One region of the Nocardia sp. NBC_01329 genome, then DNA from elsewhere that is predicted to be linked to it. Evidence: riboswitches for the same ligand, from Rfam matches in the RefSeq annotation. Region 1 holds a riboswitch; each other region holds the start of a gene.
The links. A riboswitch is a leader RNA that binds a small molecule or an ion and turns the genes downstream of it on or off. The one in region 1 is predicted to bind cobalamin.
Positions count from the first base shown of each region.

Region 1 (3,272 bases):
GGCGGCGCGAGCAGCCGCCAGTTCCGCTGCGACGGCCTCGGTCCCGGAATTCAGACCACTGGCCAGCACCCGCACCTCGGCGGTCTTCTCGGCACCGAAGGCGAGCCAGGAACGCAGCGCGTCGTCGAGCCGGGCCTCCACCGCCAGCGAGTAGGGGACGTGCAGCAGTGAGCACGAGGTGGAGACCGCCAGAGACCGCACACTGCCCAGCAGTGCGGCCAGTGTCGACAGCGCGGCGTCCAGATCGGTGCGCCACACGTTGCGGCCGTCGACCACACCCGCGACGAGCAGTTTGTGTGCCAGTGCGGGAATCGCCGCGACCGCGGCGATATCGGCACCCGCGACCAGATCGACCGCGATACCTTCGATATCGGTCCCGGCCAGAGCATCCAGCGCCGGCCCCGGATGGCCGAAGTAGGTGGCGACCAGGATGGCCGGGCGGTTCTCCGATTCCGTCAGTTCCGTGTAGACGTGACGCAGTGTCGCTATCTCGGCCTCGGTGAGATCGGTGACCAGAGCGGGCTCGTCGAGCTGCACCCACTTCGCCCCCGCTTCGGCCAGCAGCCGCAGCAGCTCCCGGTACAGCGGGATCAGTTCCCCGACGCGGTCCAGGGCCGCCCCGCCGGTGGCCTTGGCGAGTTTCAGGAAGGTGACCGGCCCGATGACCACGGGCCGTGCCGCGACGCCCGATTCGATCGCCTCCGCCACCTGCTCCAGCAGATCGCCGGGATGCAGAGTGAAGGTCGTCTCCGGACCGAGTTCGGGGACCAGATAGTGGTAGTTCGTATCGAACCACTTGGTCATCTCCAGCGGTTCCACCGATTCGTTGCCGCGGGCGGCCGCGAAATAGCGGTCCAGCGGATTCTCGATATCGGCCACCCGGGTCGGCAGGGCGCCCAGTAGGGCGGCCGTATCGAGCATCTGGTCGTAGTAGGAGAAGGTGCCGACGGGGATCGAATCCAGGCCGGCGGCAGCCAGCTCGGCGTACTGATCGCGGCGCAATGCGCGCCCGGTCTCGTGCAGCTGCGCCGCGTCGATGCGCCCGTTCCAGTAGGACTCGATCGCGCGTTTGAGCTCCCGGCGCGGGCCCACCCGGGGAAGTCCGAGAACCGTTGCGGTGAACGGGCTCTGCGAAATAACAGTCACGGTGTTCTCCAGTGCTGAAGTTCGACGGCCATCGCCGTTCACGGACGCACGGCACCGATGAGACCCCGGACGACCCGGCCGCAAGGGCAGGTCGAAATGTCAGCACTGGTGGCGGCGCCTGATCCACGAGGCGGTGGCCACCGGATACGGCGTACCCGGTACAACCGGCAGGTCTTCGGACTCGCGGGCACCGGCCGTTACGGCCGACCTACTGGCCGTCGCTTCCCAGGCTGTACGGCCCAGTGCTGATGACGGCGGTCGTTCCTGCTCACCGCTGCGGGACAGTTCCGGATTCCCACCGGATTCCCTCTCACCCGCGTATTGCGGGCTTCGGCGCCGGGGGCGGACGTTCGGGGCTCCTCGTCGTCCGGCCGGCGGACCAGCTGCGTGGACCACAATAACGTGGACGCGCCGAGCTGCCCAGGGCGGTCCGGACGGTGCCCGGTCGCATTCGGCTTCGCATACCTTCGCAAGATCGGCCGAGCGCCCTGGACTGGCGGGATATCGCGGCGGCGGAGGATACGTACAGGCCTGGGTCGTTGTCGGTGAGATATGACGGTGCTATGAACAAGACTTCGCAGCGTTGCCATACGCGCTTGTGAAGATCCTGCCAAGTGGACTTCGCTGTCGATCCTGGATGCGGCGCCGGGTACGTTGGTTCAATGTTCTCGAAAGTCTTGGTTGCCAACCGCGGCGAAATCGCCATCCGAGCCTTCCGCGCGGCATACGAGCTCGGTGTCGGGACGGTTGCCGTCTTCCCGCACGAAGACCGCAATTCGGTCCACCGCCTGAAGGCCGACGAGGCATACGAGATCGGGGAGGAAGGCCATCCGGTCCGCGCCTACCTCTCGGTCGAGGCGATCATCGAGGCCGCCGAGACAGCGGGTGCCGACGCGATCTACCCGGGGTACGGGTTCCTGTCGGAGAATCCGGATCTGGCCGCGGCATGCGCGCGGGAGGGGATCACCTTCATCGGCCCCTCCGCCGAAGTCCTCGAACTGGCCGGTAACAAGGCGCGCGCGATCGCCGCGGCGAAGGCGGCCGGGCTGCCGGTGCTGAATTCGAGCGCGCCCTCGGCCGATCTGGCGGAGCTGCTCGCGGCGTCGGAGTCCATGGAGTTCCCGATATTCGTGAAGGCCGTCGCCGGTGGCGGCGGGCGCGGAATGCGCCGGGTCGCCGAGCGGTCCGGACTGCGGGAGGCGATCGAGGCGGCTTCGCGCGAGGCGGAGTCGGCATTCGGCGATCCGACGGTGTTCCTGGAGCAGGCTGTGGTCAATCCGCGCCATATCGAGGTGCAGATCCTGGCCGATACCCAGGGCAATGTCATGCATCTGTTCGAGCGCGACTGTTCGCTGCAACGGCGGCATCAGAAGGTGATCGAGCTGGCCCCGGCGCCGAACCTGGACCCGGAACTGCGGGACCGGATCTGCGCGGACGCGGTGGCCTTCGCCCGGCAGATCGGGTACAGCTGCGCGGGCACCGTGGAATTCCTGCTCGACGAGCGCGGCAACCACGTGTTCATCGAGATGAACCCGCGGATCCAGGTGGAACATACGGTGACCGAGGAGATCACCGATGTGGACCTGGTGCAGTCCCAGTTGCGGATCGCGGCCGGCGAGAGTCTGGCGGATCTGGGGTTGAGCCAGGACAAGGTCACCATCCGGGGCGCGGCCCTGCAGTGCCGGATCACCACCGAGGATCCGGCGAACGGTTTCCGTCCCGATACCGGCCGCATCACCGCGTACCGCACCCCCGGCGGCGCCGGGATCCGGCTCGACGGTGGCGCCAATCTCGGCGCCGAGATCGGGGCCTACTTCGATTCCATGCTGGTCAAACTCACCTGCCGGGGCCGGGAATTCCCGGCCGCGGTGGCCCGTGCGCGGCGTGCGCTGATGGAGTTCCGTATCCGCGGCGTCACCACCAATATCCCGTTCCTGCTCGCTGTCCTCGACGACGAGGATTTCACCGCGGGCCGGATCACCACGTCGTTCATCGACGAACGGCCGGAACTGCTGGCTACGCGTGAGCCGGCCGACCGCGGCACCAAGATCCTGAACTACCTCGCCGATGTGACCGTGAACAAACCGCACGGTGCTCGGCCGACCGCGGTGTATCCGCACGACAAA
Region 1 is NZ_CP108381.1:977,889-981,160, forward strand. Features, by position in the region: gene metE (5-methyltetrahydropteroyltriglutamate--homocysteine S-methyltransferase) at 1-1,146, opposite strand, end outside; cobalamin riboswitch at 1,296-1,499, opposite strand; gene OG405_RS04590 (pyruvate carboxylase) at 1,809-3,272, shown strand, end outside.

Region 2 (3,272 bases), 830 kb from region 1:
ATCGGAAGGCCGTGAGAATAGACAAGTTTATCGGCGAAGGCGAGGTCACATCCGAGACCGACAGCGAAATCCCGCGAAGGAGACAGATATCCGGGATTGCTCTCTCCGGTGGTGCGCGCCGACCACAGATAAGTACGTCCGTCGGGCATCTCCGCGATCTGCGTGCGAATCCGGCCCGGAGTGGCGAAAGCATCGTGCACCACCCACAGCGGACAACTGCCACCCGTACGGGAGAAATGGAAAGCAGTGGCGGACTGCCGTTTCGAGATATTGCCCGCACGATCTGTACGGACGAAGAAGAACGGCACACCGCGCTGCCCGCGCCGCTGCAGCGTCGACAGACGATGACACACTGTTTCGAAACCTACCTCGAATTGCGCGGCGAGCAAGTCGATGTCGTAACGCAACGCCTCCGCCGCGCCGAGAAACAGCCCGTACGGCAGAACGAGCGCGCCCGCGAAGTAATTGGCCAGCCCGATACGCAGCAGCCGCCGCGACTCCGCCGGCAGCGCCTCGGTCTCGGCGAGCAGAGCCTCGATCACCTCGGCCTGACTGAGGAACGCCAACTGAGTCGCCAACTGAAACGCGCGCTGCCCGGCGGTGAGGCGCCGCGCGAGCGTGAGCCTGCGCGCTCCCGGATCGTAGATCCTCTTGGGCCCGGGCCGCACCGGATCCTCCGACCGGATTCGCACCCCCACCCCGTGCTCGTCGCGCAGTAGTCGCGCCAGCTGCAGATCCAGACCGCCGATACTCAACCCGCTCGCGGCGAAGAGATCCTCGGCGGCGGCGTCGAGTGCGGGGATATGGTTGCGCCGGTCGTAGAAATAGTCGCGGACATCTTCATACGGCATCGCGGTGCGCAGATCCGGCATCGGACCGTCGAGCCCAGCAGTGAACTGCTCGAGCTGCCCGTTGGCCGCGCGCAGACGCCGGTGCTGCCTGATCAGCAACCGCGCCGCCGACGGCACTCGCGAAAGCAAATCATCCAGCTCGCTGCCGCTCACCGAAGCAGATTCGGGGTCCTCGGTGAACACCTCATGCAGATCTGCCAGCAACCGAGCATCGGTCTCCGGCGCGAAGAACCCCACCTCCAAGTCGAATGTCGATGTCAGACGCATCAGCACCGGCACCGTTAGCGGGCGCTGATCGTTCTCCAGCTGATTGACATAGCTCAGCGACAACCCGAGCGCCTTGGCCAGACCGGATTGCGACAGGCTCCGCTGCTCACGCAAGGCACGAAGTCGGCCACCGGCATACATCTTCTCCACAGCCAGGTTCCTTTCCGAGATCGGCACTCGCTCGCCCACGCGAAACCGCAACCGTCCTGTCCGCACCGGCCGTGCGGAGGCCGGCGATGGCCGGTGACCTCGAAGCATCAGCACGGACCTGAGCCGCAACCCGCATGCGGGAAATCGGCGTACCGCCCGATCCACGAGGCGACGACCGCCGGACACGTCGTGTCCGGCACAACCGGCAGGTCTTCGGACTCATGGGCACCGACCTCGATCGGTCGACTCGGGATCGGAAACACTCCCCGAGCTGGTACTACCACGCCATCGCTTCCCAGGACACAACCCAGTGCATGTGACGGCGGTCGCTCCCACTCACCGCTGCGGGACAGTTCCGGATTCCCACCGGATTCCCTCTCACCATCCGCTCGAAATCACCCGACCTCGAGTGGAAGGCTTCGACATCTCGCGCCATCACTGAAGCGCAAGACGAACCAGCTGCGCTCGCCAGAATATCCCTGCTGCGAAACACCGACCCAACAGGGCCGCAGCGCCACAACGCGCCAGGACCGGGTCGGCGCCCGGAAGCTACCGGAGCTCACCGGCATCCGGTGCCGCCGCAGAGTCCGACACCGCTTACCCGGCCCTGCCTCGAAGCAGCGAGGTGTTCTCGATGAGTCGCACGACCGAGGCCGGTGATCGAGAACACCGGCCTCCCTCGTGGGCTCGAATGCTAGTGTGACCAGGCGCTGGTTGCCGCTCGTCCCCGGACGGGCGGCTCGCAAGAGGGAATCCGGTGAGAATCCGGAGCTGCCCCGCAGCGGTATGTGGAAACGACCGCGGTCATCAGCACTGGGCGCCCGGCCCGGGAAGCGACCGCCAGTAGGCGACGCCTTCCAGCGTCATGTCCACGAGTCCGAAGACCTGCCCGCGTGGTCGCGCCGACGGCGCGGTCTTCGGTCGACTCCGAGGGAGCGGTTGACGAGATATGGGTCGTAAGGCGCTCTCCTCTGCGCACATCTGTTTCGAGACAGTGCGGGTAGAGCTGGATCGATGAGAACTGTCGAGAGGCGCCGACCGGCGGTCGCCGTGCTCGCCGCCGGTTTGATCGCGGCGCTCGCGTTGGTCTCCGTGCTGGCATTGGCGCTGGGTGCGGCGCACATTCCCTGGCGTGACACGGTCTGGTTCCTATGGGCCGAACTCACCGGCGCGACGGTGGTCGCCGGCGATATCGCCGACTATCGGATCGTCGTCGATTCGCGTCTGCCTCGCGTGTTGCTGGCGGCTCTGGTCGGGGGCGGTCTCGGCGGAGTCGGGTTGCTGGTGCAGGCGATGGTTCGTAACGCTCTCGCCGACCCTTATGTCCTCGGTATCTCCTCCGGTGCGTCGGTGGGCGCCACCGCAGTCGTACTCTTCGGGGCCTTCGGCGCGTTGGGGATCTACGCATTGTCGACGGCGGCCTTCGCCGGGGCGCTGGGCGCGACTGTGCTGGTCTATCTGATGGCGCGCTCGGCCGCCGGGCTGGTACCGCTGCGACTGGTGCTCACCGGTACCGCCATCGGCTACGGGTTCTCCGCCGCGACGACGGTGCTGGTGTTCATGGCCCCGCACGGCGATGCCGCCCGTTCAGTGATGTTCTGGCTGCTCGGAAGCCTGGCGGGGGCCACCTGGCAGATGGTGCCCCTCGTCGCCGCGGTCACCGTGATCGGACTGGTGGTGATCGCCGTGTACGCGCGACACCTCAACGCGCTGTCGATGGGAGACGAGGTCGGCGCCGCACTGGGGATGAACGCTGCCAGGTTCCGGCTGTCCCTGTTCGTGGTCTCCGCCGCGATGACAGGCTGTTTCGTCGCGGTATGCGGGGCGATCGGCTTCGTCGGACTGGTGGTTCCCCATATCGCCAGACTGCTGGTGGGCGCCGACCACCGGCGCCTCACCATCGTGACACCGCTGCTGGGCGCGGTGTTCCTGGTGACCGCGGACCTGTTGGCGCGCACGCTCATCCCACCGCAGGAATTACCGCTGGGCGCGATCACCGCAGCG
Region 2 is NZ_CP108381.1:1,803,341-1,806,612, reverse strand. Features, by position in the region: gene OG405_RS08450 (short-chain fatty acyl-CoA regulator family protein) at 1-1,268, opposite strand, end outside; cobalamin riboswitch at 1,456-1,691, opposite strand; cobalamin riboswitch at 1,961-2,175, shown strand; gene OG405_RS08445 (FecCD family ABC transporter permease) at 2,283-3,272, shown strand, end outside.
Region 2: another riboswitch for cobalamin. It lies ahead of OG405_RS08450 (short-chain fatty acyl-CoA regulator family protein); the one in region 1 lies ahead of metE (5-methyltetrahydropteroyltriglutamate--homocysteine S-methyltransferase).

Region 3 (3,272 bases), 2.4 Mb from region 1:
CCGGAGAGCGATAGGAAGCCGCGCGTCGCGAGCTGACCGATATCGGCTGATTCCATCGCCGCGGAGCAGATCTCCCGGTCGCGTCGCTGTGTGCCGCGCAGCAGTGCGGTATGTGGCAGGCGTCCGGTGGCCACGACCTCGGCGGCGGTGAAATCGAACGGGGTGTTCGTATCCTGGGTCAGCGCCGCTACCTGACGGGCGTTCTCCCGCATGCTGATCGCCGAGATATTCGTCCCGTCGACCAGGACTCGTCCCGTCGCCGGTGACAGCGCCCGGTAGAGGCAGCGCAACAGGGTGGACTTACCGCTGCCGTTCGGGCCCACGACGCCGATGAACTGTCCCGGTTCGGCAGCCAGGGTCACCGACTCGAGGACCCTCGTGCCGTCGAACTCGACCGTGACGCTTTCGTAGTCGACGCGCATCAGCCGTGCTCCACCAGTGCGCCGCGGCGTCGCATCAACAGCACGAATACGGGGACTCCCACCGCCGCGGTGATGGCGCCAAGGGGTAATTCCTGCGGTGGGATGAGTGTCCGTGCCAACAGGTCCGCGGTCACCAGGAATACCGCGCCCAGCAGCGGTGTCACGATGGTGAGTCGCCGATGGTCGGCGCCCACCAGCAGCCTGGCGATATGGGGAACCACGAGTCCGACGAAGCCGATTGCCCCGCATATCGCGACGAAGCATCCGGTCATCGCGGCGGAGGCGACGAACAGGAACAGCCGGAAGCGGGAGGCGTTCATCCCGAGTGCGGCGCCGACCTCGTCGCCCATCGACAGTGCGTTGAGGTGTCGTGCATACACGGCGATGACCGTCAGTCCGGTCGCGGCCACGGCGGCGACCAGGGGAACCATCTGCCAGGTCGCTCCGGCCAAGCTCCCGAGCAGCCAGAACATCACCGAGCGGGCGGCATCTCCGTGCGGGGCGAGGAATACCAGCACCGTCGTCGCTGCGGAGAAGCCGTAGCCGATGGCGGTGCCGGTGAGGACCAGCCGCAGCGGTACCAGCCCGGCGGCCGACCGCGCCATCAGGTACACGAGCAGCGTGGCGCCGAGTGCCCCGGCGAAGGCCGCGGTGGAGAGTGCGTAGATGCCGAGCGCGCCGAAGGCTCCGAAGAGTACGACCGCGGTGGCGCCCACCGATGCTCCTGAGGAGATTCCGAGAACGTAGGGGTCGGCGAGCGCGTTTCGCACCATGGCCTGTACCAGCAGCCCGACCCCGCCGAGACCGGCCCCGACGAGCGCCGCCAACAACACCCGGGGCAGCCGGGAGTCGACGACGATCCGATAGTTCGCCACATCGCCGGCCGTCACGGTGCCGCCGGTGAGTTCGGCCCACAGGAACCACACGGTGTCACGCCAGGGGATATGTGCCGCGCCCAGTGCCAGCGCGAGGACGGAGACCACCGCAAGCGCCGCGATCAGGACAGGTACCAGCACGGCGACCGACAGCCGCCGCCTCTTGACAGTTCTCATCGGACCGGCGCTACCTTGCCGTCCCGCTCTGGGGTGCGCGAACGCATGCACGCGCCGCGCAGCTCATATCTGGTCAACCGCTCCCTCGGAGTCGACAGGGGACCGCGCCGTCGGCTCGGTCACGCGGGCAGGTCTTCGGGCTCGTGGACACGATGCCGGACGGCGTCACCTACTGACGGTCGCTTCCCGGGTTGTGCGCCCAGTGCTCATGACCGCGGTCGTTTCCACATACCGCTGCGGGGCAGCTCCGGATTCCCACCGGATTCCCTCTTACGAACCGCCCGTCACGGACGGGCGGTAACCAGCGCGCCGTCACCCTAGCAGCCGCTGGGGCCGTTCATCCTGCTGGCGGTCACCGGTCTGGTCTGGACGGTGGGTGCGTTCGTATTCCTGGCGCGGCGGATGCTGCCCGATTTCTGGTTCGAACGTGGTGTCGCCGATGTCGGTCAGGCGATGGGTGTGACTTCCACGGGTCTGATTCTGCTGCGGGTGGTCGACCCGGATCTGAAAACCCCTGCGTATCAGGCTTTCGGCTATAAGCAGCTGATCATGGAGCCGTTCTTCGGTGGTGGACTGGTGACTGCGGGCGTTATTCCGATCATCGCCAACTTCGGCGTCGGCTGGTTGCTCGCCGGGACGGTCGCGCTGTTCGTGGGCGCACTCGCCGCCGGCCTGTTGTACTTCGGTCGCCGCCCTATCGCCACTTCTACGTCGGAGCCGGCCACCGTCTCACCGTGACATTCGCGGTAGCGGCATGTCCCGGCGCCCGAAACAGGCGCCGGGACATAGTGCTTCGGGGTTTTCCCGGCCTCGTCGGTCCGTGTGTTCAGCAACTCGACGAAGCCCGGCCGGGTAGCCGTCGGCCGCGTGAGACCTCGACGTAGTTGCCGGTTCAATATGTCGACGTGCCACAGCGCGCCGTCGTCGCCTGACCCGGCACGCCGGCCATAAAGCCGGCTTCTGGCAGGCTGTACCTACGTAGCTGCTCGACGCGGTCGACGTGCCTTCCGGTGGCGTGGCGCACATGATGAAGCGGCCGGTTTCATCAGCGGGAGGTGGGGGGTTTGATCGTGCGGATGACAACGAGTGCGATCAGGAAGGCGAGTGCGGTGAAGCCGGTTCCTGCGGCGAATGCGGTGGCGATCCCGTGTGCCTGGACGTCGGGTGGCAGGTCGTTGCCCTCGGCACCGCCCATGTCACGAATCGCTGTGCCGAATGCTGTCACCAGTACGGCGAACCCGAGTGCGCCGCCGCCGATCCACTGCATGGTCTGTAGTGCTCCGGATGCGGCGCCCGTGTCCTGTGGTGCGACCCCGGACAGGATGGTGATCGTCAGCGGGACGGTGGTGAGGCCCACTCCGATACCGGCCAACAGTAGGGGGCCGAGCACCGCTGTCAGGTAGCCGCTGTCGGTGTGGAGTTGGGTGAGCCAGAGCATCGCTGCGGTCGCCAGGGCGGCGCCCGCGACCATTACCACCTTGGTGCCGAAACGCTGCACCAATCGTGGCACGGCATACACGGTCGCGAAGACTGCGACTGTCAGTGGCAGGAATGCGAGTCCGGTGCGCACCGGACTGTAGCCGCGGATGTCCCGCAGGAACTGCGTCATGAAATAGATGATGTCGAACAGGGTGGTCGGCACCAGTAGCATGTTGATATAGGCGCCGGCCCGGTTGCGGTCGGTGAACAACCGCAGCGGCAGGATCGGTTGTGCCGCGCGCGACTCGTTGACTACGAACACAGCGACCAACACCGCACCGGTGGCGCAGAATCCGATCGTTTGCGAGTCGGACCAGCC
Region 3 is NZ_CP108381.1:3,408,315-3,411,586, reverse strand. Features, by position in the region: gene OG405_RS15310 (ABC transporter ATP-binding protein) at 1-422, opposite strand, end outside; gene OG405_RS15305 (FecCD family ABC transporter permease) at 422-1,474, opposite strand; cobalamin riboswitch at 1,584-1,795, opposite strand; gene OG405_RS15300 (hypothetical protein) at 1,847-2,212, shown strand; gene OG405_RS15295 (MFS transporter) at 2,520-3,272, opposite strand, start outside.
Region 3: another riboswitch for cobalamin. It lies ahead of OG405_RS15305 (FecCD family ABC transporter permease); the one in region 1 lies ahead of metE (5-methyltetrahydropteroyltriglutamate--homocysteine S-methyltransferase).